2 regions of the Methylococcus sp. S1M genome follow, and region 2 is predicted to be linked to the other one. Evidence: riboswitches for the same ligand, from Rfam matches in the RefSeq annotation. Region 2 holds a riboswitch; the other holds the start of a gene.

Region 1 (14,951 bases), 380 kb from region 2:
CGGATACAGAACTGCATGGATAAACTTCTCATCGGGGGCGGCAGGCCGCTTTCCGGCGAACTGCGGATATCGGGCGCCAAGAACGCGGCGCTGCCGGTGCTCGCCGCGACCTTGCTGTCGGACGGCCCCGTGACCGTGGGGAACGTCCCCCATCTTCACGACATCACGACCACCATGGAGCTGCTCGGCCGCATGGGTTTGAATCTCATGGTCGACGAGAAGCTGAACATCGAGGTCGATCCGAGCACCATCCAGAATTTTTTCGCGCCCTATGAATTGGTCCGCACCATGCGGGCTTCCATTCTGGTGCTGGGGCCATTGCTGGCCCGTTTCGGGCGGGCGGAGGTGTCCCTGCCAGGCGGTTGCGCCATCGGTACCCGACCGGTCAATCTCCACCTGGAAGGACTGGCCGCCATGGGGGCCGAAATCAACGTCCGCAACGGATACATTTACGCCGAGGCGAAAAGGCTGAAGGGCTGCCGGCTGGTGCTGGATCAAGTGACCGTGACCGGCACCGAAAACCTGATGATGGCCGCAGCACTCGCCGACGGTGTGACCATCATCGAAAACGCGGCAAGGGAGCCGGAGGTGGTCGACCTCGCCAATTTCATCAATGCCATGGGCGGCAAGGTGAGCGGGGCGGGGACGGACGTCCTGCAGATCGAGGGCGTCGACTCACTGAGCGGCGCGGGGTTGAACTACCGGATCCTGCCGGACCGCATCGAAACGGGGACCTACCTGGTTGCCACGGCGATGACCGGCGGTCGCGTCAAGCTCAAGGGGACCCGCCCCGATCTGCTGGACGCGGTTCTGGCCAAGCTGGAGGAGGCCGGCGCGGAAATCACTCTGGGAGACGACTGGATCGAGCTGGACATGAAGGGCCGGCGGCCTCAGGCGGTATCGCTCCATACGGCGCCCTATCCGGCGTTCCCCACCGACATGCAGGCCCAGTTCACCGCCATGAACGCCATTGCCGAGGGCGTCGGCGTGATCACCGAAACGGTGTTCGAAAACCGCTTCATGCACGTTCAGGAAATGCAGCGCATGGGGGCCGACATCAAACTGGAGTCCAATACCGCCATCGTCAAAGGCGTGTCCCGCCTGACCGGGGCGCCGGTCATGGCCACCGACCTGCGCGCATCCGCCAGCCTGGTGCTGGCAGGACTGGTGGCCGAAGGGCAGACCAAGGTCGACCGTATCTACCACATCGACCGCGGCTACGAATGCATCGAGGAAAAGCTGGCTCAGCTCGGTGCCGAAATCCGCCGTGTGCCGAATTAGCCGCATGCTGACCATCGCCGTTTCCAAGGGCCGCATTTACCAAGAAGCCCTGCCGCTCCTGGCCGAGGCAGGCATCGTGCCGTCGGTGGACCCCGATAAAAGCCGTAAGCTGATCCTTCCTACCGAGCGGGACGACGTGCAACTGGTCATCATCCGGGCGGCGGACGTCCCCACCTATGTCGAATACGGCGCGGCCGATCTCGGCATTGCTGGCAAGGATGTCCTGGTGGAATATGAAGGCGAGGGACTCTACGAGCCGCTCGATTTGGGAATAGCGCGCTGCCGGCTGATGACCGCGGGTCCGCCGGGCAGGCCGGTGGCCAGCCGCCGTCTGCGGGTCGCCACCAAGTACGTCAACACCGCCAAGCGTTTTTTCGCCCGCCGCGGCGTGCAGGCCGAAGTCATCAAGCTGTACGGCTCGATGGAGCTGGCGCCGCTGGTAGGTCTGGCGGACTGCATCGTCGATCTGGTCGATACCGGCAACACCCTGCGCGCAAACGGCCTGGCGCCGCAGGAGCTGATCATGGACATCAGCAGCCGGCTGGTGGTGAACAAAGCGGCCATGAAGATGAAGCACGGGCCTATCACGGAACTTGCAGGCCATTTGGCCCGGATCGTTTCGGCGCGGGCCGCTCGGGAGAGGTGAGTTTATGACCGAAGTAAAAATCAAACGGCTTTACACCGGCGATGCGGACTTTGCATCGCAACTGGACAGGCTGCTTGCCTGGAGCGAAAGCGAGGACACCGACATCCACCAGCGCGTGACCGAGATCATCGGCTGCATCCGCCGCGATGGCGATGCGGCCCTGGTGGAGCTCACGGCCCGTTTCGACCATTTCGTCGTGGATACCGCTGCGGCGCTCGAGCTGCCGCGTGACGTGCTGGAAGCGGCCTGGCAGGCGCTGCCCGCCGAACAAGCCAAAGCCCTGCGGGAAGCGGCGGAGCGCATCCGGGCCTACGCCGAGCGGCAAAAGCTCGATTCCTGGGACTACCGTGAAGCCGACGGCACTTTGCTGGGACAGAAGATCACGCCGCTCGACCGGGTCGGCCTGTATGTACCCGGTGGCAAGGCCGCATATCCTTCCTCGGTACTGATGAATGCGGTTCCTGCCAAGGTGGCGGGCGTGCCGGAACTCATCATGGCGGTGCCGGCTCCGCGGGGAGAGCTGAACGCCCTGGTGCTGGCTGCCGCCTATATTTCCGGAGTGGACCGGGTTTTCCGCATCGGTGGCGCACAGGCCGTCGCCGCCCTGGCTTATGGGACGGAAACGGTGCCGCGGGTCGACAAGATCGTCGGCCCCGGTAACATCTATGTGGCGACCGCCAAAAAGCTGGTGTTCGGCCAAGTCGGGATCGACATGGTCGCAGGCCCCTCGGAGATCCTGGTGATTTCGGACGGGCGGACCGACCCGGACTGGATCGCCATGGATCTGTTTTCGCAAGCCGAGCATGACGAGGATGCCCAGGCGATCCTGATCAGCCCGGATGCAGCCCATCTGGAGGCGGTACAGGCAAGCATCGAGCGGCTGTTGCCCGGCATGGAGCGCGCCGAGGTCATCCGCACCTCGCTGGAGCGGCGCGGCGGCATGATCCTGGTCGATGATCTGGAGCAGGCGGCGGCGGTCGCCAATCGCATCGCGCCAGAACATCTGGAGCTTTCGGTGGAGAGTCCGGAGGTCCTGGTGGAGTCGATCCGCAATGCCGGGGCCATCTTCATGGGGCGCTATACCGCGGAAGCGCTCGGCGATTACTGTGCCGGTCCCAACCACGTCCTGCCGACTTCGGGCACGGCACGCTTCTCGTCACCGCTGGGCGTCTATGATTTCCAGAAGCGGTCCAGCCTGATCTACTGTTCGCCAGACGGCGCAGACCAACTGGGTCGTACCGCTTCGCTGCTGGCCTGGGGCGAAGGGCTGGGGGCGCATGCCCGTTCGGCCGAATATCGGATCAGGCACCATTAAAGCGTGCCGTGTCGCTCGGGTTCACGGGGGTAGCGGCAACGGGCCCGCCGTGGAAACCGTCCCCGGGCGGACCGGAGGCCGCCGGCCCCCTGGGTGTTACAATAAACCCGGTTTGGCTTGACCAAACTGCGCACTATGCAACACAATCGGCGGCCAAACAATAAGGAGGATTTCGAAATGGATTGTTTCCAAAGGGGGGTAAGAACGCTCCCGATCACCGCTGGAGAATTTTCACCATGACTGAAGGCGTCGATTCGGAGAAGCGCCGGTTCCTAACTCAAGCCGCAACCATGATCGGTGCCGTCAGCGCCGGCATGGTCGCCGTCCCGTTCGTCGGCTCCATGCAGCCCAGCGCCAAGGCTCAGGCTGCCGGCGCCCCGGTCGATGTCGATATCACCAAACTCGAACCGGGCCAGCTCATCCGCGTGCTCTGGCGCGGCAAGCCCGTGTGGATTCTGCGCCGGACGCAGCAGGAACTCGATCGTCTGGCAACGCTCGGCGAAGACGTTCTGCGCGATCCTTTGTCGAAGGAGTCCGATCAGCCGAAAGCGGCGACCAATGTCGTTCGCGCGATCAAACCCGAAGTTTTCGTGGCGATCGGTGTCTGCACCCATCTGGGCTGTGCCCCGACCTTTCGTCCGGACGTGGCGCCGGCGGATCTCGGTTCCGACTGGCCCGGAGGCTTTTTCTGCCCTTGCCACGGCTCCCGCTTCGATCTGGCCGGCCGCGTGTTCAAGGGAGTGCCGGCGCCCAAGAATCTGGACATCCCACCCTACAAATACCTGAGCGACTCCCGGATCCTGATCGGAGTGGCCGGCGAGGAGGAGGCCTGATGCCCAACGAGAGAATGAGAGCCGTCATGGACTGGGTGGACCAGCGTCTTCCGGTGAGCGCCTTCGTCCGTGATCACCTGACCCAGTACTACGCGCCGAAGAATTTCAATCTGCTGTATTTCTTCGGCTCGCTCGCCCTGTTCGTCCTGGTCAACCAGATCGTCACTGGCATTTTCCTCGCGATGCACTACAAGCCGGATGCCGGTCTCGCCTTCGATTCGATCGAATACATCATGCGCGACGTCAAGTGGGGCTGGCTGCTGCGCTATATGCATTCGACGGGTGCGTCGGCGTTTTTCATCGTGATCTATCTGCACATGTTCAGGGCGCTCTTCTACGGGTCGTTCAAGAAGCCCCGGGAACTGCTGTGGCTGTTCGGTATGGTGATCTTTTTGCTCTTGATGGCCGAGGCGTTCATGGGTTATCTGCTTCCGTGGGGACAGATGTCCTACTGGGGGGCGCAGGTGATCATCTCGCTGTTCGGCGCCATACCGGTGATCGGCGAGGATCTCGCCACCTGGGTGCGGGGCGACTACGTGGTGGCCGACGCCACGCTGACCCGCTTCTTCGCCCTGCACGTCGTGGCGATTCCGCTGGCCATCGTGCTGCTGGTGGTGCTGCACCTGGCGGCGCTGCACACTTCAGGATCGGGCAACCCGGACGGCATCGAGATCAAGGAGAAGAAAGATGCCGACGGTGTGCCGCTGGACGGCATTCCGCTCCATCCTTACTACACGGTTAAAGATCTGTATGCCATGGCGGTATTCGTGATTTTGTTCGCCCTGGTCGTGTTCTACGCGCCGGAAATGGGGGGCTATTTCCTGGAGCACCCCAACTTCGAGCCGGCCGATCCCATGAAGACGCCGGAACACATCGCGCCGGTGTGGTACTTCACGCCGTTCTACTCGATCCTCAGGTCAGTGCCGGACAAGCTCGGCGGCGTCATCGCCATGGGGGCGTCGATCGTGTTGCTGTTCGGACTGCCGTGGCTGGACCGCTGCCAGGTACGCTCGATTCGCTACAGGGGCATCTATTACAAGACCGCCCTGACCCTCTTCGTTCTGAGCTTCGTTGGGCTCGGCATCCTGGGCACCAAGCCGGTGACACCCGCCACAACGTTCCTGGCCCGGTTTTTCTCGCTCAATTATTTCGCCTTTTTCCTGCTGATGCCTTGGTACAGCCTGAAGGACAGGACCAGGCCCCTGCCGGAGCGTCTGACCGAAGCCGTGATTCCGCTGGAAAAGCGGCAGGGCGTCGTGTGGGAAGGGGTGAGGCGGGCCATCGCCGCGGTGGCGAATTCCAAATGGTATAGAAAGGCCGGCGCAAGGGTCGCCGCTTGCTTGGACAGAGCCAGGGAATTTAGCGGAATCGAAAAATGAGACGAATCGCCGGATTTTTTTTGACTTTGGTAGCCGGCAGTGCTCTAGCCGTGGAGAGCGTCATGCCGCTGGACGACGTCGCCGTCGACGTTTTCGACAAGGAGTCGCTCAGACGCGGGGCCGTGACCTATGCAAACTACTGCCAGGGGTGTCATTCCCTCAAGCATCTGCGCTATTCGCGCATGGCGCACGATCTGAAGCTGGAGGAGGGGGTGCTGGAGCGTGATTTCCTGCGGGGTCAGGCCAAACTTCAGGACAGCATGCTCAGCGCCATGCATGCCGCCGATGCGGAGCGCTGGTTCGGAGTCGCTCCGCCCGATCTTTCGCTGATCGCGCGTTCGCGTCATCCCGACTGGATCTACAGTTATCTCCGTGGCTTTTATCTGGATCCGTCACGGCCGAACGGCGTGGACAATGCTTTCTTCCGGCAGGTCGCCATGCCGGACGTATTCGCCTCGCTCCAGGGTGCTCAGCGGCCAGTGATCAAGAAAGGCGGCGGCGTGGAAGCCATCGTCGGCCTGAAACACGTCAACCAGGGGGCGTTGCCGCCCGAGGAGTTCGACGGGATGGTGGCCGATCTGGTCAATTTCCTGGTTTATGCCGCCGAACCCGCCCAATTGGATCGGCTGCGCATCGGCAAATACGTGATCGTCGTGCTGATCGTTCTGGCGTTCGTTCTCTACCGGCTCAAGCAGGAATACTGGAAGGACATCGCCTGAAGCGATCATGATACAATCCGGACCAGTCGGGGACGCTCCAAGCGTCCCGATCCGTCCGGCCAACGCACGGGGATTCGCTCCAAGCGGGCGAGCGGTCCGGGAACCCCGGGATGGGAATTCCCCGAAGGGCTCGGGTGTTCTGCCGCTCCCACGGGGACGGGCCCGCCGATACGCGGTTGGCCATGATCAGGAAGGGGATTCCGGGCGTGATCACGACATGAAAGAGGTGTGATACGTGGCAACTGCGGCCAGCCGAAAATCCGTGATGACTCTGTTCTGTTCCCCGACCTGCGTGTACAGTCATCGTACACGGATCGTGCTGCATGAAAAGGGAATTTCCGCGGACGTCGAATATGTCGACATGGGCGACCCTCCCGAGGATTTGGTCGAACTGAATCCCTACGGCACCATGCCGACGCTCGTCGATCGGGATCTGGTGCTCTATGACTCCCGCATCATCATGGAATACCTCGATGAGCGTTTTCCCCATCCTCCGCTGCATCCGATGGACCCCGTGTCGCGGGCCCGGGCGCGTTTGCTGGTCCATCGAGTGGAGCAGGACTGGTACGGTCTTGTCGAGGAGATCGAAAACGCGTCCGATGGGGGCGCCCAGAAGGCCAGGAAGCAGTTGCGGGAAAGTCTGCTCGCTGCCACACCCGTGTTCGCCGCCAAGCCCTATTTTCTGAGTGACGAATTCTGCCTGGTCGATTGTTCGCTGGCGCCCTTGCTGTGGCGACTGCCCATGCTGGGTATCGAACTGCCGCGCCAGGCCGAGCCGGTCAAGGCTTACGCGGCCCGGCTGTTCGAACGTCATTCGTTTCAGGCGAGCCTGAGCGACGAGGAGCGGGAGTTCGGCGCGGCGGCCCGCCTCACCCCGGAAAACGCATGATTCCGCTCAAGCCCTATCTCATACGGGCGGTGTACGACTGGCTGGTGGATAATGATTTCACGCCCTACCTGCTCGTCGACGCCGAAGTGCCCTCGGTGGACGTGCCGCGTCAGTATGTGCAGGAAGGGCGCATCGTGCTCAATCTCCGCCCCCAGGCAGTGCAGCATCTGGACATGAACAACCGCGAAGTGACGTTCAGCGCCCGTTTCGGCGGCACGCCCACCCGCGTGTACATCCCGATATCGGCCGTCATGGCGCTGTATGCCCGGGAAAATGGTCAGGGCATGGTGTTCGACCAGGAAGAGGGGCCCGGCGGCGGACCGCCCACTTCGCCCGAGCCGCAGGAGCCGGCGCAGAAAAAGCGGCCGGCGCTGCGGGTCGTGAAATAGGGCTTTTCCCTAATAGGTCAGAGTGAGGCCGCCGTAGGCCGCGGCCCCGGTGGTTCCGTAGCCGTAGACCTCTTCGTGCCACTTGTTGAGCGCGTTGTCCACCCGGGTCCACAGCGACAGTCGGTCGCTCACTTCATAGGATGCGGCAAGATCGAGGATGACATAACCGGCTGCGGTCCGGTTTCCCGTGCTGAGCCGGGGGCCGACCATCACGATGTTGGCGTGGACGTTGGCGCCGTTGTCGAAACGGTAGTTGAGGTCGAACGCTCCTTTGTTCCGGGCTCTTTGATAGAGCGGGGTTCCGGTATCCTGGTCCCGGCTGTCCATGTAGGTATAGGTGCCCCGCAGATCCAGGCCGGCCAGCGGATTCAGTTCGACATAGGTTTCCACCCCTTCGGCCGTGGCATTGTTGACGTTTTCCATGCGGAACGCGACGGGATCGAACTGGATCAGGTCTTTGAATCGGTTGTTGAAATACACGATGCCAGCATTGCCTCTCACGGCTTGCCCGAACGGCTGTTCGACGCCGATGTCCCAGTTGGTGCTGGTTTCAGGACGAAGGTTCGGATTCCCTGTGTCGTACAAGGGGTCGTAGAGCTGGGCGAGCGCCGGCACCTTGAAGCCGGTTCCGTAGTTGGCCTTCAAGCGGGTTTCCAGAAGCGGCAGGGTCCAGACTTGACTGACCCGCCAGGTCGTCTTGCCGCCGACGGAATTGTTGTGGTCATGCCGTACGTTCGCCGTGGTGGACCACCCGTCGAAGGGGTTGAGCTGGTCTTCGAGAAAATACCCGAGGGTGTTGTAGCCCTCGACGAACTGCGAGGGTTCCATGATGGTCATGGTGTCCTCTTCATCGTCGATGCCGAAGGATACGGTGTTGGTTTCGTGCGGACGCAGCGTATTGAGCCAGTTGCCCTTGATCTTTTCGCCCAGGTAGGCGGCGCGGAATGGGAAGGGATCGCCCGGGTTGGCCGCATTGTCGTACTGGCGGTCCACACGGGTGTAGGCCATTCCGACCGTCTGCTCCCATAGGCTGTCGAAGAGCTTGAGGGTGCCGAAGCCGCGGGTATAGAGCTCGTTGGCGTTGCCGGTATAGTTGGGGTCATCCACGGGTCGCCGGAGCAGGAAGTCGTAATTGTCCAGCTTGGTGAAGCCGTCGTCGTAGCGCAGGCTCCAGCCCAGCTCCAGGCCGTCGGCGGGTGTGCCGCCGATGCGGGTGCTGACGGTGGTGTTGCGGTACCCGTCGCGCTCGGATGCGCCGAAGTGCTGGTCGGCGGCGGAAAAGCCGCGGACCTCGCGGTGACTGGCGGTGAGGCTGTAGTCGAAGCCGGGATCGCCGCCGGCGAGGTCGCCCATGACTCGCCAAGTGTCGTAGCTACCGCCGTCGACGCTGGTTTTCAGCCTCGGTTTGCCAGAGCCCTTCTTGGTGATGATGTTGATCACTCCGCCGATGGCTTCGGAACCATAGATCGAGCTCGCCGCGCCGCGCAGGATTTCGATGCGCTCGATGTTGTCGACGGTCAAGTTGGCGAAGTCGAACCCGGCGTTGGCCGACGAGGGGTCGTTCATTTCGGTCCAGTCGATCAGGACGATGGTCTGGCCGGAGTTGGCGCCGCGCAGGAACACCGAGGTTTCCCGTCCCGGACCGCCGCTCTGGGCCATGTCGAGACCGGGAACGATGCGCAGGATCTGGTCGACCGAATAGACGCCCCGCTCCTTGATGTCCTCGGCGGTCAGGACGGTCACGGAGCTGCCGACCTGCCGGCTCGGCGTTTCGGTGCGGGTGGCCGTGACCACCACGGTATCGAGTTCCGCGGGATCGCTGTCGATGGCCGGTGTGTCAAGGGAAAGGGTGGCGCCGAGCGCCGTCAGGGAAAGGCGGAAGAGCCGGGATTTCACGATGGACCTCTGCATGGGATGGCCATGCACACCCGCATGGCGTCAACGGTTCCGCGGAGGTCGAAAGGCCGGCCCGAGCCGGTGGGGAACCTGCCGGCAAATGCGGGATGCGACCCGCGCCCTCCGCGGGGTCTTCATGTCATCGCAGGCCGGTCTCCGGGCTGATGAGCGGCATGACGCCGGGCGGTGTTCCGCCTTCCCGCGCAGGCGCGCAGTGGCTTGAGGAAGCCGCCTCGGAACGTTTGTTACGTTTCGGCTCAATCACCGTTGCGGGGGCAGCGCCGGATTGGGACAAGGTATCCGCACCGGCTTCCCGTTTCACCGACCGGCCAGGCCGCCGGTCGACACCTGTGAAGGGCGCGGATTGTAGCGGATGGAAGCCGGAACGCCAATGTTCAATAATTGATTTTCTTAGAGATTTCGACGGAGATACGGTTATGGGCTGGGACCGAAAGAACTTCAGGAGGCCGACGGAGGAAGAGATCAAAGAACGGCTGAGCGAGGAACAATATGCGATTTGCCGGGGAAACGGCACCGAACGACCATTCGCCAATCCGTACTGGGACAACCATCGGGAAGGCATCTACGTGGATATCGTGTCGGGTGAGCCGTTGTTCAGCTCGGTCGATAAATTCGATTCGGGAACGGGCTGGCCGAGTTTCACCCGGCCGCTGGAGCCCGATCACATCGTCACGTTGACCGACCACTCCCACCTGATGGTCCGGACCGAAGTACGCAGCAGATATGGAGATTCCCATCTGGGACATGTCTTCGACGACGGGCCGGCGCCGACCGGCAAACGCTATTGCATCAATTCCGGCGCCTTGCGCTTCATCCCCAAGGAGGAACTGGCGGAGGCCGGCTATGAGGAGTATCTGAAACTGTTCGATTGATGGAGACCGTGGAAGGCAATAGAACGGAGAAGGAGGGGGGACGTTTGGTCATCAGTAAAGTCAAAGGCATCAGCAAGTCGACACGGATCATGCTGGCGGAGCACGGGATCTTTTCGGTCGAGGAGCTCGCCGACGCCGACGTCGGCCGGCTCACCAAGATTCCGGGCCTGAGCCGGCAGAAGGCACTGCGCATGGTCAGGGCCGCCAAATTCATGGTGGGTGACATGGAAAAAGGGCGCGATGAGGCCTCTGCCGGCACGGGCTCCGCCGAAACGGCGGAGATTTCCTCGGCGGACGTCGGTCTGGATGATTCGCGATGCTTCCTGAACCGTGAACTCAGCCTGCTGGAGTTCAACCGCCGGGTACTGGACCAGGCCAAGGATGTACGGACGCCGCTGCTGGAACGGCTCAATTTCCTGAGTATCGCCTGTTCCAATATGGATGAGTTCTTCGAAATCAGGGTCGCCGGTCTGCTGCAAAAATCTGAACTCGGGGCGGCGCAAACCGAACCGGATGGCATGACGCCGCAGGAGGTCCTCGCCGCCATCAGCGAACGCGCCCACGAGCTGGTCGCCGAGCAGTATCACGTGCTCAATCAGGAACTGCTGCCCGCGCTGGAAGCCGAAGGCATCCGCTTCATCCGCCGTTCCGACTGGACTGATGCCCAGCATAAATGGCTGCGGCGCTACTTCGAGGAGGAGCTGGCGCCGATTCTCAGCCCGATCGGGCTGGATCCGACCCATCCGTTTCCGCGTCCCCTCAACAAAGCCCTCAATTTCATCATCTCCCTTGCCGGTAAGGATGCCTTCGGCCGCAACATCCATCTCGCCATCCTGCAGGCGCCGCGGGCGCTGCCGCGCATCATCCAGTTGCCGAAGAGCGTGACCAGCGGCCGGCTCCACGATTTCGTATTCCTTTCCTCCGTCATCCACGCCTTCGTCGATGACCTGTTTCATGGCATGAAGGTGAAAGGGTGCTACCAGTTCCGGGTGACCCGCAACAGCGATCTGTTTCTGGACGAGGAGGAAATCGACGATCTGCTGCAGGCGGTCGAAGGCGAACTGGCGAGCCGCAACTACGGCGACGAGGTACGGCTGGAGGTGGCCGACAACTGCCCGGACGCAGTCATCGAGTTCCTGCTGAGCCAGTTCGGTCTCGGCGAGGACCGCCTGTACCGGGTGGACGGTCCGGTCAATCTGAGCCGGGCCCGCGAGATCTACGATCTGGTCGACCGTCCGGACCTCAAATATCCGCCCTTCACGCCGGGCTGGCCGGCGCAGCTCACGGGCCACCAGGATTTCTTCGAGGTCCTGCGCCGGCAGGACATCCTGCTGCACCATCCTTACGAGTCCTTCATCCCCGTCATCGACCTGATCCGCCAGGCCGCCGACGATCCGCAGGTGGTAGCCATCAAGCAGACGCTGTATCGCACCGGACCGGATTCACCCATCGTTGATGCACTGGCGCGGGCCGCGCGGGCTGGCAAGGAGGTGACCGTCGTGGTCGAGCTCCTGGCGCGGTTCGACGAGCGTGCCAATATTTCACTCGCCACCCGCCTGCAGGATGCCGGGGTCCAGGTGGTCTATGGCATCGTCGGCTACAAGACCCACGCCAAGATCCTGCTGATTCTGCGCCGGGAAGGGCGTTCGCTGCGGTACTACACCCATCTGGGCACTGGCAATTACCACCCCCGTACCGCCCGGATGTACACCGACTACGGCCTGATGACTTCCGACAAGGCGCTGGGTGAGGACGTGCAGCGAGTGTTCGTCCAGCTCACCAGTCTGGGCAAGATGGGCAAGCTGCACAAGCTCTTGCAGTCACCTTTCACTCTCCACAAGACCCTGATCCGCAAGATCGAGCGGGAAATCGAGCATGCGAAGGAGGGAAAGCCGGCGCGGATCGTCATCAAGATCAATTCCCTGGTCGAGCCCAAGCTGATTCGCGCGCTTTATCGCGCCTCGTGCGCTGGGGTACAGGTCAGGCTGATCGTCCGTGGCATCTGCTGCTTGCGGCCTGGTATTCCCGGTGTTTCGGAGAACATCGAGGTGCGTTCCATCGTCGGCAGGTTCCTCGAACACAGCCGCGTGTACTGCTTCGAAAACGGGGGAGAACCCGAGGTCTATGCGGCGAGCGCGGATTTCATGGCGCGCAACATGTTTCGCCGGGTGGAAACCTGCTTTCCCATCGAAAACAAGAAGCTGGCCGAGCGGGTACGCAATGATCTCGAGCTTTATTTGAGAGACGATTGCCAGACCTGGCAGCTGCGCTCGGATGGAAGCTACGAGCGGCTGCCCGACGTCCACCATTGCGACGCTCAGGCGGAACTGCTGGAGGCGCTCAAGAAAACCGTCTGACCGTCCTGCGGGGCCGGCATCCCTGCTGGAGCTCACACCGCGAGCATGAGGCGGACGGGGTCTTCGAGCAGTTCCTTGATGGTAAAGAGGAACGAGACGGCATCACGGCCGTCGATGAGTCGGTGGTCGTAGGACAGTGCCAGATAGATCATGGGCCGGATCACGATCTGGCCGTCTTCCACCACCGGCCGTTCCTTGATGGCATGCATGCCGAGGATGGCGCTCTGCGGCGGATTGAGGATCGGAGTCGACAGCATGGAGCCGAATATGCCGCCGTTGGTGATGGTGAAGGTCCCGCCGCTGAGTTCGTCCAGGCTCAGCTTGCCACTGCGCGCTTTCTGCCCGAATTCTGCGATCGCTTTCTCGATCCCGGCGAAATCGGTCCGGTCGGCATCGCGCAGGATCGGTACGACCAGCCCGCGGTCCGTGGAAACGGCGATGCCGATGTCGTAATAGTCGTGGTAGACGATTTCCTCGCCTTCGAGGGAAGCGTTAACGATGGGAAATCGGCGCAGCGCTTCCACCGAGGCCTTGACGAAGAACGACATGAAGCCGAGCTTGATGCCGTGCTGCTGCTCGAAACGGGCCTTGTGTGCGTTGCGGATGTCGAACACCTTCTGCAGATTGACCTCGTTGAAGGTGGTCAGGGTGGCGGTCCGATGCTGGGCTTCCAGCATGCGCTCGGCGATCCTGGCGCGCAGTCGGCTCATCGGTACCCGGCGTTCGCTTCGCCCTCCGGCTGGCAGGCGTGCCTTCTCCGCAGCGGGTCTGGTTTCCAGGAAGTCCAGCACGTCCTGTTTGGTCAGCCGTCCTTCGCGTCCACTGGCCGGAATCACCGCCGGATCGAGGGCATGTTCGGCAACCAAGCGGCGTACCGCCGGGCTCAGCACCGGCGCCGGTTTCTCCGTCGCCGCGCTGGCGGCGGGCGCGGCGGGCCGAACCGACGTGTCGATCACGGCGATCGGCTGTCCGCTGACCACGACATCGCCCTTGCCGCCCCGCACCTCCACCACCACCCCGTCCTCCGGAGCCGGAACTTCCAACACCACCTTGTCGGTTTCGAGGTCGACCAGGTTTTCGCCCTTGCCCACGGTCTCGCCGACGTTCTTGTGCCAGTCCAGCAACTTGGCGTCGCTGACGGACTCAGGCAGAGGAGGCACACTGATTTCGATGCGCATGGGCTATTTCCGTCGTGGCAGTGGGAGTGACAGGAAGAACGAGGGCGCGTTCCACCAGCATTTTCTGCTGTTCGATATGCTGGCGGAAATGACCGACCGCCGGAGAGGCGGACATCGGCGGACCGGCATAGCCGATGTCGAAGGGACGGTCCAGAATGCCAGGGAAACGGTGTTTGATTTGATGCCAGGCCCCCTGGTTTTCCGGCTCTTCCTGGCACCAGATCAGTTCCTGCAGATTGGGATAGCGTTTCAGCATCGCCAGAAAGTCATTCCGCGGGAAGGGATAGAGCTGCTCGATACGGACCAGGGCGACGTGGTTCGTCTGGTACCGCCGCCGGGTTTCCAGCAGGTCGTAATAGACCTTGCCGGCGCACAGCACCAAGCGGGTGATGCGGGCCGGCTCATGCCGGTCGGTTTCATCGATCACGCAGCGGAAACGACCCTGGGCGAACTCGGAGAGGCTGGAGGTGGCCAGCTTGTGGCGTAGCAGGCTCTTGGGTGTCAGGACGATCAGCGGTCTGCGGTAAGGACGCAGCAGCTGGCGCCGCAGGAGGTGGAAAATCTGAGCCGGGGTGGTCGGCACGCAGACCTGGATATTGTCGCCGGCGCAGAGCTGGAGATAGCGTTCCAGACGGGCGGAAGAATGTTCGGGGCCTTGTCCTTCGTAGCCGTGCGGCAGCAGCAGCGTCAGCCCGCTCAGGCGTCCCCACTTGGTTTCGCCGGAGGAAATGAATTGGTCGATCACCACCTGCGCGTTGTTGGCAAAGTCGCCGAACTGGGCCTCCCAGATCACCAGCGTGTCGGGTTCCGAGCTGCTGTAACCGTATTCGAATCCTAGCACGCCCTCCTCGGACAACAGCGAATCGTAGATGTCGAACCTGCCCTGGCCCGCCCTGAGGTGCTGGAGCGGGGCGCAAACCTCTCCGGTCCGCTGGTCGTGGACGATGGCATGGCGGTGGAAAAAAGTGCCGCGTCCGACGTCCTGGCCCGTCAGTCGGACGTTGCGGCCTTCCCACAGCAGGGAGGCGTAAGCGAGGGTTTCGCCGAAGCCCCAGTCGGCGGGAAGTTCGCCCGCCGCCATCCGCCGGCGCGCGGTATGGATCGCTTCGACCCGGGCGTGTGCTTCGAAGCCGGCGGGCAGCGCCGTCATCCGTTCCGCAATGGCGGCGAGGTCCG
Region 2 (14,951 bases):
GTCGACCTGGTGCTGAGCGGTTTCCTCCATTACCACGAGGAGATCGAATATTTCGGCCAAAAAGTCCTGCCTCGGGTGCGCGCGCTGGAAGCCGGAAGCGCCGGCAAGGCCGCGGCCTGAGGTGGGGGCGCCCATGCAGGACAGGGAAACGGTGCGGCGGCTGTTCGACACGGCGGAGGCGCTGGCGGCGGAGTTCGCCGGCACTGCCGTCGAACGCGACAAGGCCGGCGGCACGGCCAAGGCCCAGCGCGACCGGCTGCGGGAAAGCGGCCTGCTCAACCTCATCGTTCCACGCGCCTACGGCGGCCACGGGCTGAACTGGCACGACACCCTGCGCATCGTCCGCCTCGTGTCGCGGGCCGACAGCGCCCTGGGCCATCTGTTCGGTTTCCAGCATTTGCTGCTGGCCACGCTCCGCTTGTTCGGCGACCAGTGGGAACACTATTACGCCGAGACGGTGCGGGGCCGCTGGTTCTGGGGCAATGCGCTGAATCCTCTGGACACCCGCGCCCGCATCGCCGCCGACGGAACAGGAGGCTGGCTCCTGCGGGGGACGAAGAGCTTCTGCTCCGGCGCCATGGACGCCGATCATCTGATCGTGTCGGCACTGGCGGAAGATTCGGGGCCGCTGCTGATCGCGGCGATTCCGGGCGACCGGGCCGGCATCCGCATCAACGCCGACTGGGACAACATGGGCCAGCGCCAGACCGACAGCGGCAGCGTCGAATTCCACGAGGTCCGGGTCCATGAGCACGAGATCCTGCGCAACCCCGGCCCGCTCGGCAACGTCTACGCCACCCTGCGCTCGGTGATCGCGCAACTGGTGCTGACCAACATCTATCTCGGCATCGGCGAAGGCGCTCTGGCGGAAGCCCGCGCCTATACCCTGGGCCAGTCCCGCGCCTGGTTCCTGTCCGGCGTGGACAGCCCCCGGAAAGACCCCTACGTGCTGCAGAAGTACGGCGAGTTCACGGTCGAACTCCAGACCGCCGCCCTGGCCACGGATCATGCGGCACTGCTGCTGGACGCGGCCTGGGCCAAGGAAAACGCGCTGACACCGGAAGAGCGTGCCCATGCCGCGCTGGCAGCGGCCGTCGCCAAGGTCCATACCTCGCGGGCGGCGCTCGATGTCACCCACCGGCTGTTCGAAGTCACCGGCGCGCGGGCGACCGTCGCGAAAGCCGGCTTCGACCGCCACTGGCGCAACCTCCGCACCCACACTTTGCACGACCCGGCGGACTACAAACTGCGCGATCTGGGGGAATGGACCCTCAACGGCACGCCGCCGACCCCGAGCTTCTATTCCTGATACGGGAGTATCCCCATGACCTACGACACGATAGAAACGGCCCTGACCGCGATCCGCAACGGCGGTTTCGTGGTGGTGGCGGACGATGCCTCGCGCGAGAACGAGGGCGATCTGATCCTGGCGGCGGAGAAGATGACGCCCGAGCGCATGGCCTTCCTGGTCCGCCATACCAGCGGCCTGGTCTGCGTGGGGCTGGCGCCGGAGCGGGTGGAGGCCCTGCAGCTGCCGCCGATGGTGGGGAACAACTCCGATCCGTTCCGCACGGCCTTCACGGTGTCGGTGGACCTGGCCCAGGGCACCAGCACCGGGATCTCGGCCGCCGACCGCAGCGCGACCATCCGGGCCCTGGCCGATCCCGAGGCGGGACCGGCGGCGTTCGCCCGGCCGGGCCATGTGTTCCCGCTCAAGGCGAAACCGAACGGGGTGCTGGAGCGGCCGGGCCATACCGAGGCGGCGGTGGACCTGGCCCGCTTGGCGGGGCTGGCGCCGGCGGGGGCCTTGTGCGAGATCGTGAACGACGACGGCCGCATGGTGCGGGGGCCGGAGTTGGTGGCCTTCGCCCGCCGCCACTGGCTGCCGGTGATCCGCATCGCCGATCTGATCGCTTACCGGCGCCGCACCGAGCGGCTGGTGGAGCACGTGGCGGAGGCGAGATTGCCGACGCCGTACGGAACCTTCACCGCCCACGTCTACCGCTCGGTGGTGGACGGCTCCGAACATCTGGCCCTGGTCAAGGGCTGGGTGTACGGGCGGGAGAACGTGCTGGTGCGGGTGCATTCGGAATGCCTGACCGGGGACATCCTGGGTTCGTTGCGCTGCGACTGCGGCAACCAGCTGAAGATGGCGCTGGAGGCGATCGAGCAGGCGGGCAACGGGGTCCTGGTGTATCTGCGCGGCCATGAGGGCCGGGGCATCGGGCTGGCCCACAAGCTGAAGGCCTACCAGCTGCAGGACCGCGGCCGGGACACGGTGGAGGCCAATCTGGACTTAGGCCTGCCGGTGGACGCCCGCAGCTACGACGTGGGGGCGCAGATTCTCACCGACCTGGGCGTGACCACCCTGCGGCTGATGAGCAACAACCCGGCGAAGTTCACCGAGCTGGCCGGCTACCGCCTGAAGATCGTCGAGCGGGTGCCGCTGGAGCCGGCGCCGCACCCGGAGAACCTCGTTTATCTCCGCACCAAGTCGCAGAAGCTCGGCCATCTCCTCAACCTCGACGCCCTGGCCGGGGCCGGCGACGAGTGGATTCATCCGTCGGTCGGGGGATAAGACCATGAAGAAATTGGATTTCGTAAAATGGGCTGAGGTACGAAGCCCATCGGTCGCGACCGATGCGCCTCCTCACGTCGGCACATCCTACGCCCCGGATCGGGGGATAAGACTATGAATAAAGCCCATGCCAGCCTCGCCAGCCTGTTCGCCCTGGCGTTCGTCCTCTATGCCGCTTACAGCTTGCCCGCCAAGAGCGGCGAGACCGGGAACGCCGCGCCGGCCTCGATCCGGATCGGCTACCAGAAATACGGCACGCTGATCCTGGTGAAGGCCCGTGGCGAACTGGACCGCAAGCTCAAAGCAGCCGGCGTGACGGTCGATTGGGCCGAGTTCGCCTTCGGTCCGCCCATGCTGGAAGCCCTGAATGCCGCCCACCTGGACTTCGCTGCCTCGGGGGAGACGCCGCCGGTGTTCGCCCTGGCCGCCAAAGGCTCTGACCTGGTCTATCTGGGCTACGAATCGGCCTCGCCCGAAGGCGAAGCCATCCTGGTCGCCAAGGATTCCGGCATCGCCGGAGTCGCCAGCCTCAAGGGCCGCAAGGTCGCAGTCGCGCGGGGTTCCAACGCGCACTACTTGCTGATCAGGGCGCTGGCTTCCGCCGGCCTGGGCTGGAAGGACATCCAGCCGGTCTACCTCGCCCCCGCCGACGCCCGCGCCGCCTTCGCCAACGGTGCGGTGGACGCCTGGGCGATCTGGGACTTCCATCTGGCCGTGGCTCAGGAGACGGCCGGCGCGCGGATACTCGCCGACGGGCAAAAGCTGGTGCAGAACCACGAAATCTACACCTCGCGCAAGGATTTCATCCGCCAGCATCCGGAACTGGCGAAAACCGTGCTGGAGGAAATCGCCCGGACCGACGAATGGGCGAGGACCCATACCGCGGAAGCGGCGGAACTGCTGGACCGCCAGCTCGGCATCGGCGTCCCGGTCCTGAAGAAAGCCCTCGAGCGCCGGGCCTACGGCCTGCATCCGGTCGACGCCGAACTCGCAAGCTCGCAACAGAACATCGCCGATACGCTGCACGCGCTGGGACTCCTGCCCAAGCCCGTCCAGGTATCGCTCGCATTATCGGCAACGGAGATTCAGCCATGAACGTTTTCTGGTTCCTACCCACCCACGGCGAAGGCCGCTACCTCGGCACGGCGCAGGGCGCGCGCGAAGTCGACTACCCCTATCTGCGCCAGGTCGCCCAGGCGGCGGACAGCCTGGGCTACGGCGGCGTGCTGATTCCCACCGGCCTCACCTGCGAAGACCCGTGGATCGTGGCCTCCTCCCTGATTCCGGTCACCGAGCGGCTGCGCTTCCTGGTCGCGCTCCGGCCCGGCCTGACCGCGCCCACCGTCGCCGCGCGCATGGCTGCCAGCCTGGACCGGCTGTCGAACGGGCGTTTGCTGGTCAACGTGGTGGCCGGCGGCGATCCGGTGGAGCTGGCCGGCGACGGGCTGTTCCTGTCCCATGACGAGCGCTACGACTTGGCCCGGGAATTCCTGAGCGTGTGGAAGGGCCTCATGGCGGGAGAGACGGTCACCTACACGGGCAAACATATCCGGGTCGAAAACGCGAAGCTCGCCTTCCCGCCCGCCCAGACCCCGCACCCGCCGCTGTATTTCGGCGGCTCGTCCCCGGCCGCGCACGGCCTTGCCGCCGAACACGTCGACCTGTACCTGAGCTGGGGCGAGCCGCCGGCGGATGTCGCCCGCAAGATCGCCGACGTGCGGGAACGCGCCGCCGCGCTGGGGCGCACGGTCCGCTTCGGCCTGCGGGTACACGTCATCGTGCGGGAAACCGAAGCCGAGGCCTGGCAGGCCGCCGATACGCTGATCCGCCATCTCGACGATGCGACTATCGCCGCCGCCCAGCGCGCCTTCGCCCGTTCCGATTCCGAAGGGCAGCGGCGCATGGCTCAGCTGCACGGCGGCTCGCGCCAGCATCTGGAAGTCAGCCCCAATCTCTGGGCCGGGGTGGGCCTGGTGCGCGGCGGAGCCGGCACCGCCCTGGTCGGCGATCCCGCCACGGTCGCCGAGCGCTTGCAGGAATATGCCGAGCTAGGTGTCGAGACCTTCGTGCTGTCCGGCTACCCGCATCTGGAGGAAGCCTACCGGGTCGCGGAACTGCTGTTCCCCCTGCTGCCGGTGGAAAAGGTGGAGACGAGAGTCCAGGCCCGCCCGGTTTTCCACCTGAGTCCGGTCGGCGACACGGGCACGCTGGCGGTGGAGGCGCATTGACCGTAGCCGGCCTGCGCCGGATCGCCGCAAACCTCGAGCCCTGGCTGTTGCCCCTGGCGCTGCTGGCCGCTTGGGAGATCGCCTCGCGTTCGGGGCGGCTGGACGGCAAGCTTTTCCCCTCGCCGGAGGAAGTGGTGCTGGCGGCGGTTTCCCTCGTCCGCTCCGGCGAGCTGTTCCAGCACGTCGCCGCCAGTTCGGCCCGCGCCTTCACCGGCTTCGCCATCGGCGGCAGCCTCGGCTTCCTGCTGGGACTCGCCACCGGCTGGAGCCGCCGGGCCGAGCGGCTGCTGGACACTTCGGTGCAGATGCTGCGCAACATCCCTCATCTGGCCCTGGTGCCGCTCTTGATTCTGTGGTTCGGCATCGGCGAGGAAACCAAGGTCCTGCTGGTGGTGCTGGGGGTGTTCTTTCCGGTCTACGTCAACACCCTGCTGGGCCTGCGTAGCGTCGATCCCCGGCTGCTCGAGATCGGACGGGTCTACGGCTTAGGGGGGTTCGACACGTTCCGCCGTATCCTGTTCCCGAGCGCCCTGCCGGCCATTCTGGTCGGCCTACGCTATGCGCTGGGCATCATGTGGATGACCTTGATCGTGGCGGAGACCATCGCGGCCAACGCCGGCATCGGCTATCTGGCGATGAACGCCCGCGAGTTCATGCAGACCGACGTGGTGATCCTGTCGATCCTGCTCTACGCGCTGCTCGGTAAGGCCGCGGACTGGGCTGCTCGCGTCCTGGAACGGCGGCTGCTCGGCTGGCACCCGGGCTATCGGGAGGGGTCTGCATAAATGGAAATATAAAAATAAGTTTTTAATATTTGAAGGCATTAGTCGGCTTGCTTTATGGTGCCCTGTAACCTTGGAGCAAGCCCCGATCATGCCCTTACTTTCCCATCCCAATCCCAACGAACTGGCGCTCTCCATCCGGGCCTCGGCGCTGGTGTTCGAAGACCCGCAATCCCGCGAACTGCTGGCCCGGATCGACTTGGTCGCGCCGACCGACATGACCGTGCTGGTCATCGGCGAAACCGGCACCGGCAAGGAACTGGTCGCCCGCCACATCCACGAGCTGAGTGTCAGGAAGCACCGGCCTTTTTTCGCGGTCAACTGCGGCGCCCTGTCGGAAAACCTGATCGAAAGCGAGCTGTTCGGCCACGAGAAAGGCGCGTTCACCGGCGCCTCCTCCACCAAGCAGGGCTGGTTCGAAGCCGCGAGCGGCGGCACCCTGTTCCTCGACGAGATCGGCGATTTGTCCATGCCGATGCAGGTCAAGCTGCTGCGGGTATTGCAGCAAAAGGAGGTGGTCCGGGTGGGGTCGCACCGGCCCATCCCGATCGACGTCCGTCTGATCGCGGCGACCAACGTCAAGCTGGAAGAAGCCATCCTGGCCGGGCGTTTCCGCGAGGACCTCTACTACCGTCTGAACGTCGCGCCGCTGCGGCTGCTGCCCCTGCGCCAGCGCCCCGGCGACATCCTGCCGCTGGCCGAGCATTTCCTGGCGTTCTACAGCAAGCGGCTGGGCAATCCCGAGACCCGCATTTCGCCGGCGGCGGCGGAAGCGCTGCTCCGCCATTCCTGGCCGGGCAACATACGCGAGTTGGAAAACGTCATCCACCACGCCCTGTTGGTGGCGCGCAACCAGACGATAGCCCCATCGGACCTCAACCTCTCGCCCCTGCCGACGCCGGGCGCGGCTTCCAGGGGCGACGATTTCGAGGCGCTGACCGAGATATTGGAGCGGCTTCTGGAAAGCAACCTGCCCGATATCCATGCCCGGATCGAGGCCGCCGTCGTGAAAGCCGCGCACCGCCTTGCCGGTGGCAACCAGTTGCAGACGGCGCGCCTGCTCGGTCTGAGCCGCCACGTGATCCGCGCCAAGCTGATTCGGTACGGCGTTCTGAAGTCGGCCGCCAAGACGCCGGAAAATTGGACGGATGCTTCCGGAGTCCGCGCCTTCGAAGGCATCCCCCTGCCCGGCTTCCCGCACGGTATGCCGGCCCGGCCGGACGCCCGGCAGTGCGGCTTGGGCGATGCGTCCGAGGAGTGGTGGGGGTATTAGCGGCTTCATCCGAGCGCTGCTCAAGGCGTATCATCCGGGCAGCGCCGTGTCTTGAGGTGAAGGCGGCGATTTTGGATTGAGACCATGAGGCCGCCATGTCCGTACCGAAACTCGCGTTCGTAACCCTGCCGTCGGTGGCCGCCTATCTCGGCCTCGCGGTCCTGGGCCGGGGCGGACCGGCCGCCTTCTTCTCCCATCCGCCCCTGATTGCCGTGGCCATCGTGCTCGTCGCACTGTCCGCCGCCGCGGTCTTCAGCGGCGGAAACCTGAGCCCCGGCGCGCGGGAGGACCGCGCCAACCGCTGGGTGATCGCGGTCCTGATTCCGATCGGCTTCCTGTCCGCCTATCTGCCGGCATACACGGACCGGATCGGGTTCTGGACGTTCGACGGCGATGCCGTCCGCTGGCTGGGCGTAGCGCTCTTCACCGGCGGCGGTTGCTTGAGGCTCTGGCCGGTCTTCGTGCTCGGCCGGCGCTTCAGCGGGCTGGTCGCCATCCAGCCGGGGCATGCCTTGGTCACGACGGGCGTGTATGGCGTCATCCGCCACCCCAGCTATTTGGGCCTGCTCGTAAGTTCGCTGGGATGGGCGCTGGCCTTTCGCGCGGGCGTCGGCCTGCTGCTCGCGGTGCTTATGATTCCGCCGCTGCTCGCGCGCATCCGTGCCGAAGAGAGGCTGCTACGCGAGCATTTCGGCGCCGAATACGAGGCGTATTGCGCCAGAACTTCGCGGCTGATCCCAGACCTTTACTGAGACCAGCCGGCGACGGTGCGGCGGTTCACCGCCCGCGCACCGGCGAATCCGCCTCTTCCAGCGCCGCCAGTTCGGCGTCGGAAAACGCCCGCGACCGCGTCAGGAAACGAAGGCCTTCCGGCCCTTCCAGCGAAAACATGCCGCCCCGGCCCGGCACGACGTCGATCAGCAGCTGCGTGTGCTTCCAGTAGTCGAACTGGGCCGCGGACATGTAGAACGGACATCCTCCGATATCTCCCAGCCGCACGTCCGAGTCGCCCACCAGGAGTTCCCCGAGCGGATAGCACATGGGGGCGCTGCCGTCGCAGCAGCCGCCGGATTGGTGGAACATCAGCGGGCCGTGCCTTGCGGCCAGCCGTTCGATCAAGGCCAGGGCGGCGGGGCTTGCCACTACCCGCGCCGGTGCGTTGGGAGCTTTCAGAACAGGCCCACCGCCTTCGGACTGTAGCTGACCAGCAGGTTCTTCGTCTGCTGGTAATGGGCGAGCATCATCTTGTGGTTCTCGCGGCCGATGCCGGACTGCTTGTAGCCGCCGAACGCGGCGTGCGCCGGATAGAGGTGGTAGCAGTTAACCCAGACGCGCCCCGCATGAATGCCCCGTCCCATCCGGTAGGCCCGGTTGAGGTCGCGGGTCCAGATGCCGGCGCCGAGTCCGTACAGCGTGTCGTTGGCGATCGCCAGCGCCTCTTCGTCATCCTTGAAGGTCGTCACCGACAGCACCGGGCCGAAGATTTCTTCCTGAAACACGCGCATCCGGTTGTGGCCCCGGAATACCGTGGGTTTCACGTAGTAGCCGCCGCGGAGGTCGCCGTCCAACAGGTTGCGTTCGCCGCCGATCAGGCATTCGGCGCCTTCCTGCTTTCCGATCTCGAAGTAGGAGAGGATCTTCTCGACCTGCTCTTCGGACGCCTGGGCGCCGACCATCGTCTCCGCGTCGAGCGGGTTGCCCTGTTTCATGGCCGCGATCCGTTTCAAGGCGTGTTCCATGAAGCGGTCGTAGATGGATTCGTGGATCAGGGCGCGGGAAGGGCAGGTGCAGACTTCACCCTGATTGAGCGCGAACATCGCGAGCCCTTCCACCGCCTTGTCGAAAAAGTCGTCCTCCTCCGCGCAGACGTCGGCAAAGAAGATGTTCGGCGACTTGCCGCCGAGTTCGAGCGTCACCGGGATGATGTTCTGGGAGGCGTATTGCATGATCAGCCGGCCGGTCGTCGTCTCCCCGGTGAAGGCGATCTTGGCGATGCGCCGCGAGGAAGCCAGCGGCTTCCCCGCCTCCAGGCCGAAACCGTTGACGACGTTCAGCACGCCGGGCGGCAACAGGTCGCCGATCAGTTCCAGCAGCACCATGATTCCCAGCGGAGTCTGTTCGGCCGGCTTCAGTACCACGCAGTTGCCGGCGGCCAGGGCGGGGGCGAGCTTCCAGGCCGCCATCAGGATCGGGAAGTTCCAGGGAATGATCTGTCCCACCACTCCGAGCGGCTCGTGGAAGTGGTAGGCGACGGTGTCGGCGTCGAGTTCGCCGATGGAGCCCTCCTGCGCGCGGATGCAGCCGGCGAAGTAGCGGAAATGATCGATCGCCAGCGGGATGTCCGCCGCCCGGGTCTCGCGGATCGGCTTTCCGTTGTCCCAGGTTTCCGCCAGCGCCAGGGTTTCCAGGTGGGCTTCCATGCGGTCGGCGATGCGGTTCAGGAGGTTGGCCCGGACGGTCGCGGAGGTTCGGCCCCAGGCGGTGGCAGCGGCATGGGCGGCATCCAGGGCCAGCTCGACGTCCTCCGCGGTGGAACGGGCGACCTTGCCGAGCGGCCTGCCGGTGACCGGCGTCAGGTTCTCGAAGTATTCCCCCTGGACCGGCGGGACCCAGCGGCCGCCGATGAAATTGTCGTAACAGGGCTTGAACGGCGATTCGGTGTTCATGGCGTGGGTGGATTCCCTCCGGCCTGCGTTTATCTGCCGGCGCGATTCGGACTTGGCGTTGCACATCGGATTGGGCCGGGCGCCGCTCAAACCGGGAAAGAATCGAGCGCCTTGCGCGCTGGGGCCGCGGGCAGGATGCGCGTCGGCCTATTCATTGTCAACAAGGGATTTACAGCCTCTTGCATCGGACGAAATCACGGCGGGTTCGTCGCAGGCCCGTCAGCGGAGCCGGTCCGTCAGCAGGCCGATGATCGTTTCCATGTCCAGCTCGGCTTCGACGGCGTCGGCAACGCGGTCGATGCCGCGTTCGCGTTCCGAACCGACGTCGAACACCCGTGGCTGCGGCATGCCGGCCCAGCGGAGGAGGGCGGTCTGGGCTTCGGGTTCGTCGAACAAGCCATGCACGTAGCTGCCGAGGATCCGCCCGTCATCCGACAGAGCCCCGTCGGGTCCTTGTTCCAGCCAACAGACGGGCCGCTCCAGGGCCGGGCCCAGGCTGACGCCGGCATGGATTTCATAGCCCCTGACCTTCGCGCTTTCCAGAACCAGGGTCCCGGAGACGTTCCTCAACTGCTTGTCCGCTTCGAGCGTCGTTTCGAAATCCAGGAGTCCCAAGCCGGGGCTGGAGCCTGGCGGGCCTTCGAGACCCGACGGATCGTGGATCGCCCGACCGAGCATCTGGAAACCTCCGCAAAGGCCGAGCAGTTTCCCGCCATAGCGCAGATGCCGCAGGATGGCCCCTTCCCACCCCGTCCCGCGCAGCCAGGCGAGATCCGCACGGACGTTCTTGCTTCCGGGGAGGATTACCAAATCGGCGGGCGGAGGAGGCTCCCCCGTACCGGCGAAGCGGAAATCGACCTGCGGATGCATGCGCAAGGCGTCGAAATCGGTGTGGTTGCTGACGCGGGGCAGCCGTGGGGCGATCACCCGCAGCCGAGCGTGGCCGCCGTCCGTGGCGGGCCTTGGCTTCGCCACGGCATCTTCCGCATCCAGGTAGAGGCCGTCCAGGTAGGGCAGCACCCCCAGCACCGGCTTGCCGGTGCGGCGCTCCAGCCACTCGAGGCCCGGCCGCAGCAGGGCGATATCTCCGCGGAACCGGTTGATGACGAAGCCCCGGATGCGCTCGCGTTCGCTGGCCGAAAGCAGTTCGAGCGTGCCGACGAGGTGGGCGAACACACCTCCGCGATCGATGTCGGCGACGAGAAGTACTGGGCAGTCCACGGCCTCGGCGAATCCCATGTTGGCGATGTCTCCCGTCCTCAGGTTGATTTCCGCCGGACTGCCCGCGCCCTCGACGATGACCGCCTGATATTGCCGGGCGAGCCGGGTGTGGGAGGCCAGCACCGCGGCCAGGGCCCTGGGCTTGAACTCATGGTAGCGGCGGGCGTCCATGTTGCCCGCGGCACGGCCATGGACGATGACCTGCGAACCGAGATCGGCATAGGGTTTGAGCAGGACCGGATTCATGTCGGTATGCGGCGGGAGACCGCAGGCCTGCGCCTGGACCGCCTGGGCTCGGCCGATCTCGCCCCCCTCCGGCGTGACGGCGCTGTTGAGGGCCATGTTCTGCGGCTTGAAAGGCGCGACGCGGAAACCCCGGCGATGCAGGGCACGGCACAAGCCGGTCACCAGCGTGCTCTTGCCGGCATCGGACGTCGTGCCCTGAACCATCAGCGTTGCGCCAAGGGGGAGGGAGGGGCGGCGGGACATGTCAGTGGCTGGCGGTTGTGGCGATGCCCTCGGCATCCGGGGCGAAAGCGCGCGCGGAGGCCGGCGAATGGGGGGGCATCGACGTCCCATCCCCGCCTCGCCAACTGCCTTCTCGCCGCACGGATCGCTTCCCGATTTCCCTGCCGGAACAACAGGCCCATGACCGTGCCGCTGTGGGCCACCTGAATGCCGAGTGCGCCATGATGTCTGCCCAGTGCTTCGAGCTCGTCGAGGCGCGGTTTTCGGACGAACCGCTGGTTGAGACGCGCGCTGGCCGTCGCGACGGAACCGATCACGCCGGCATCTCCCTGCGCAACGCCATCCCGCAACTCCCCGAGCAGGGCTTCGCATAGGCTCATTTCCCCGCGGTCGTAACGGCGCGGCGTGCCGCTCAGCGTATCGATTCCGCTGCCGTTGGCCGGGTCCCGGACGCTCAGCAGTTCCATGGGAGGCAGCGGCTTGTCGAATCGTTCCACGACGATCCCTTCGCGCTGCGCGAAAACCAGGGCGGCGCCGTCGAACATCAGCGGATCCGACGCGGCCTCGGCCTGGACGGCCAGGCGTGCGATCCGCTCCGGCGCCAAAGTCCGGCCGCAGGCATGGGCGACAGCCCGAATCGCAGCCGTGACATCGGCGGTGGAGGAACCGAGTCCCTGGCCGCGCGGGATGTTGCCGTTCAGGAACAGCAGGCCGCCGATGCCGGAAAACCCAAGACAGGACAGCGTCAGCAATGCCGCCCGCGCCGCTTTGGGGCGGGGGCCGGGAAGCGTCTGCAAGCGGTTTCCGGCCGCGGGGAAAAAGTGGGCGACGACCCGGTAGCGAAGGCAGGGCAGCGTGACCAGGATGGGTCTCGGAATTCCGCGCGCCGAGGGCACCGCGCCTTGCAGGATTTCTCCGTGGTGCCCGTAGGATTCTCCCCGGCCCATGGGAAGCATGTGAGTCATTTGTCGAATTCGTCCGCCGTTGCGAGGTGAAGCGGAAGGCCGCTCCAAACCGGAACGCAAGATTCTCGCCGTTCGCTCGGGTCTTGCATAGCGGTGGCAGCACCCCGTACGGCCGTGGTCCGGTCAGCACGAATTTTGACGCGATGGGCCAAATCTCTTAGAGTGCGCCCTATCTGCTTTCGGGTGCTCGGCCGGCATTCTGTCCGCGTCCGGGTTAAACGGGAAGCCGGTGCGTTCCCCTCCCTCCCCCGGAAACAGGGGGAGGGGAACAAGGCCGGCACTGCCCCCGCAACGGTAAGCGAGTCAAATCCCATCACGGCGCCACTGCAAGGGCTTGCTCTTGCGGGAAGGCGATGGGTCGATGCCTCCGGTGTCGCTCGCAAGTCCGGAGACCGGCCCGTGGCAGTGGTGCTGACCCGCGGCGGGCGGGCGTGGCCCACTGGCATCGCACTTTTCGGCGACGCCAACGGCGCGTTCACGTCCAGCGGTTTTTTATCCGGATCGCCTTTTGACGGAAAGTTCCCCATGAACGCACGAACGCTGTCCCATTCTTCGCTGATCCATGTCGGTGCCAGAACCGCCGCAATCGCCGCGATGGCGCTCGGTGGTTTTCTGGTGCTCATGGTCGGCTTTTCGCCGACGCCGGCCGTGCACAACGCGGCTCACGACACCCGGCATTCCGCTGCTTTCCCTTGTCACTGACCAATGTTCCGGGCTTTGGGCTTTTCCGCCTTTCTGGCGGGGCTGTCGGCTGCATCCCTGCTGACTCTGACGCAAGCCTTGTGGGTGACTCCGCTGATTCTCCAGGCGGAGGTTTACGAGGAGGTGGCCGCCTCCGGTGCGCCGGAGCCGACGGAAAACCGTGATGGGGGGACGGATGCCTGGCGGCCGGAAACCGGCTGGCCGCGTCTGCTCGCCACGGCGGTCGGGAACGGCATCCTGGGTATAGGCTACGGACTGATGTTGACCGGTTTGTACGCGTGGCGCCGGCCTAAGGGCATGGCGCAAGGCTTGGCATGGGGGCTCGCGGGCTTTGCGGTATTCTTCGCCGCGCCCGGGCTGGGGCTGCCGCCGGAGTTGCCGGGCGATTTTGCCGCCGAGCTCGGCGCTCGGCAGGCCTGGTGGCTGGCTACCGCCCTTTGTACAGCAGGGGGGCTGGGGTTGGTTTGTCTCCAGGAGCATCGCCCGCTGCGGATACTGGGCGGCATGCTGCTGGCCTTGCCGCATCTGATCGGCGCTCCCCACCCCCCTCTGAGCGGCGGGCTGGCGCCGGAAACTCTCCGCGTCCAGTTCAGGCTGGCGACGCTGTTGAGCAATGCCCTGTTCTGGGGGGTGCTGGGGGGAGTCTCCGCCGCGGCTTTCCGGCGCTTCTGTCCCGCAGAATGATGCTCGGCTTTCCATGAGCACGGAAACCTTTGCAGGCGGCAAGGTCTGGTTCGTCGGCGCCGGCCCCGGCGATCCGGAGCTGATCACGGTCAAGGGAAGGAGGCTCGTCGAATCCGCCGACGCCATTCTCTACGCCGGCTCCCTGGTTTCGGAAGCCGCCCTGCGCTGGGCCAAAGCCGGTTGCACGATCGCGGACTCCAAGGACATGACTCTGGAACAGATCGGCGAGTGGCTGATCCGGGAGGCGCGCCGCAACCCTATCGTCGTGCGCCTGCAAACCGGCGATCCTTCCCTGTACGGCGCACTGATCGAGATGGTGCGGCCGCTGGACGAAGCCGGCATCGAGGTGGGCGTGGTGCCCGGCGTCTCCTCGGCCATGGCCTCGGCCGCGGCGGCGGTGGAAAGCCTGACGCTGCCGGAGGTCACCCAGACGGTGATCCTGACCCGCGTCGAGGGACGTACCCCCATGCCCGAGGGCGAATCCCTGCGGGAGCTGGCCCGCCATCGCTGCACTCTGTGCCTGTTCCTCTCGATCACCCTGCTGCGCGAGGTGCGGCAGACCCTGCTCGACGCCGGCTGGTCCGACGAGGCGCCGGTGCTGGTGGTGCACAAGGCGAGCTGGCCGGGCGAGGAAAAAATCGTGCGCGGCACGCTGGCGGACATCCGCGAGCGCTGCAAGGCCGAGCGCATCACCAGCCAGGCCATGATCATCGTGAGTCCGGCCCTGGGCGCGCGCCAGTGGCCGGCCATCCGGCGCTCCAAGCTCTACGACGCCGGTTTTTCCCATCGTTTCCGCCACGCGGACAAGACTGCATGAATCCACAGGACACCGTTTTATTGGTCGGCCACGGTTCCCGGGAAAGCGCCGGCAACCGGGAAATCGAGCAATTCGCCGCAAACTGGCGGGAGCGCCGCCCCGAGTGGCGCATCGAGGTCTGCTTCATCGAATTCGCCGACGTGCTGCTGGACGAGGGGCTGGACCGTGCCGCGCGCCAGGGCGGACGGGTGCTCGTGGCCCCGCTGATCCTCAACGCCGCGGGCCATGTGAAAATGGAGATTCCCGAGGCCATCGAGCACGCCCGCCTGCGCCACCCCCAGGTCGAGTTCGTCTATGCCCGCCATCTCTGTGCCTGCGAGGGAATCCTCGCCATACTCGAGCGCAATCTGCGCAAGGCGATGGGCCGCCTGGACATGCCGGACCCGCGCAACACCGGCATCGTGCTCCTGGGCCGCGGTTCATCCGACCGGGTGGCGAACGGCGACGTGGCGCGCATGGCGCGCTGGCTGTTCGAAGCGGGGGAACACCCGCTGGTGGACATCGCCTTCACCGGCATCACCCATCCCCGGCTGGAATCGGTCGTGCAGCGGCAGGTCCGGCTGGACA

Evidence for each region. A riboswitch is a leader RNA that binds a small molecule or an ion and turns the genes downstream of it on or off. The one in region 2 is predicted to bind cobalamin.
Region 1: linked by a shared signal. The riboswitch ahead of ACSHWJ_RS04505 (TonB-dependent receptor plug domain-containing protein) and the one ahead of ACSHWJ_RS06190 (CbtB domain-containing protein) in region 2 are both predicted to bind cobalamin.

What each region holds. Positions count from the first base shown of each region.
Region 1 is NZ_JBPDXO010000002.1:191,202-206,152, reverse strand. Features, by position in the region: gene ACSHWJ_RS04550 (STAS domain-containing protein) at 1-23, shown strand, start outside; gene murA (UDP-N-acetylglucosamine 1-carboxyvinyltransferase) at 16-1,281, shown strand; gene hisG (ATP phosphoribosyltransferase) at 1,286-1,927, shown strand; gene hisD (histidinol dehydrogenase) at 1,932-3,242, shown strand; gene petA (ubiquinol-cytochrome c reductase iron-sulfur subunit) at 3,479-4,075, shown strand; gene ACSHWJ_RS04525 (cytochrome b) at 4,075-5,454, shown strand; gene ACSHWJ_RS04520 (cytochrome c1) at 5,451-6,173, shown strand; gene ACSHWJ_RS04515 (glutathione S-transferase N-terminal domain-containing protein) at 6,409-7,062, shown strand; gene ACSHWJ_RS04510 (ClpXP protease specificity-enhancing factor) at 7,059-7,451, shown strand; gene ACSHWJ_RS04505 (TonB-dependent receptor plug domain-containing protein) at 7,461-9,347, opposite strand; cobalamin riboswitch at 9,478-9,714, opposite strand; gene msrB (peptide-methionine (R)-S-oxide reductase MsrB) at 9,785-10,240, shown strand; gene ppk1 (polyphosphate kinase 1) at 10,285-12,597, shown strand; gene odhB (2-oxoglutarate dehydrogenase complex dihydrolipoyllysine-residue succinyltransferase) at 12,630-13,775, opposite strand; gene ACSHWJ_RS04485 (2-oxoglutarate dehydrogenase E1 component) at 13,741-14,951, opposite strand, start outside.
Region 2 is NZ_JBPDXO010000002.1:574,669-589,619, reverse strand. Features, by position in the region: gene sfnG (dimethylsulfone monooxygenase SfnG) at 1-120, shown strand, start outside; gene ACSHWJ_RS06245 (acyl-CoA dehydrogenase family protein) at 134-1,309, shown strand; gene ACSHWJ_RS06240 (bifunctional 3,4-dihydroxy-2-butanone-4-phosphate synthase/GTP cyclohydrolase II) at 1,325-2,578, shown strand; gene ACSHWJ_RS06235 (aliphatic sulfonate ABC transporter substrate-binding protein) at 2,693-3,673, shown strand; gene ssuD (FMNH2-dependent alkanesulfonate monooxygenase) at 3,670-4,806, shown strand; gene ACSHWJ_RS06225 (ABC transporter permease subunit) at 4,803-5,591, shown strand; gene ACSHWJ_RS06220 (sigma-54 interaction domain-containing protein) at 5,680-6,861, shown strand; gene ACSHWJ_RS06215 (methyltransferase family protein) at 6,957-7,613, shown strand; gene ACSHWJ_RS06210 (DUF779 domain-containing protein) at 7,639-8,004, opposite strand; gene adh (aldehyde dehydrogenase) at 8,031-9,527, opposite strand; gene ACSHWJ_RS06200 (cobyric acid synthase) at 9,747-11,198, opposite strand; gene ACSHWJ_RS06195 (GHMP family kinase ATP-binding protein) at 11,198-12,181, opposite strand; cobalamin riboswitch at 12,346-12,596, shown strand; gene ACSHWJ_RS06190 (CbtB domain-containing protein) at 12,581-12,883, shown strand; gene ACSHWJ_RS06185 (CbtA family protein) at 12,887-13,567, shown strand; gene cobM (precorrin-4 C(11)-methyltransferase) at 13,581-14,384, shown strand; gene ACSHWJ_RS06175 (sirohydrochlorin chelatase) at 14,381-14,951, shown strand, end outside.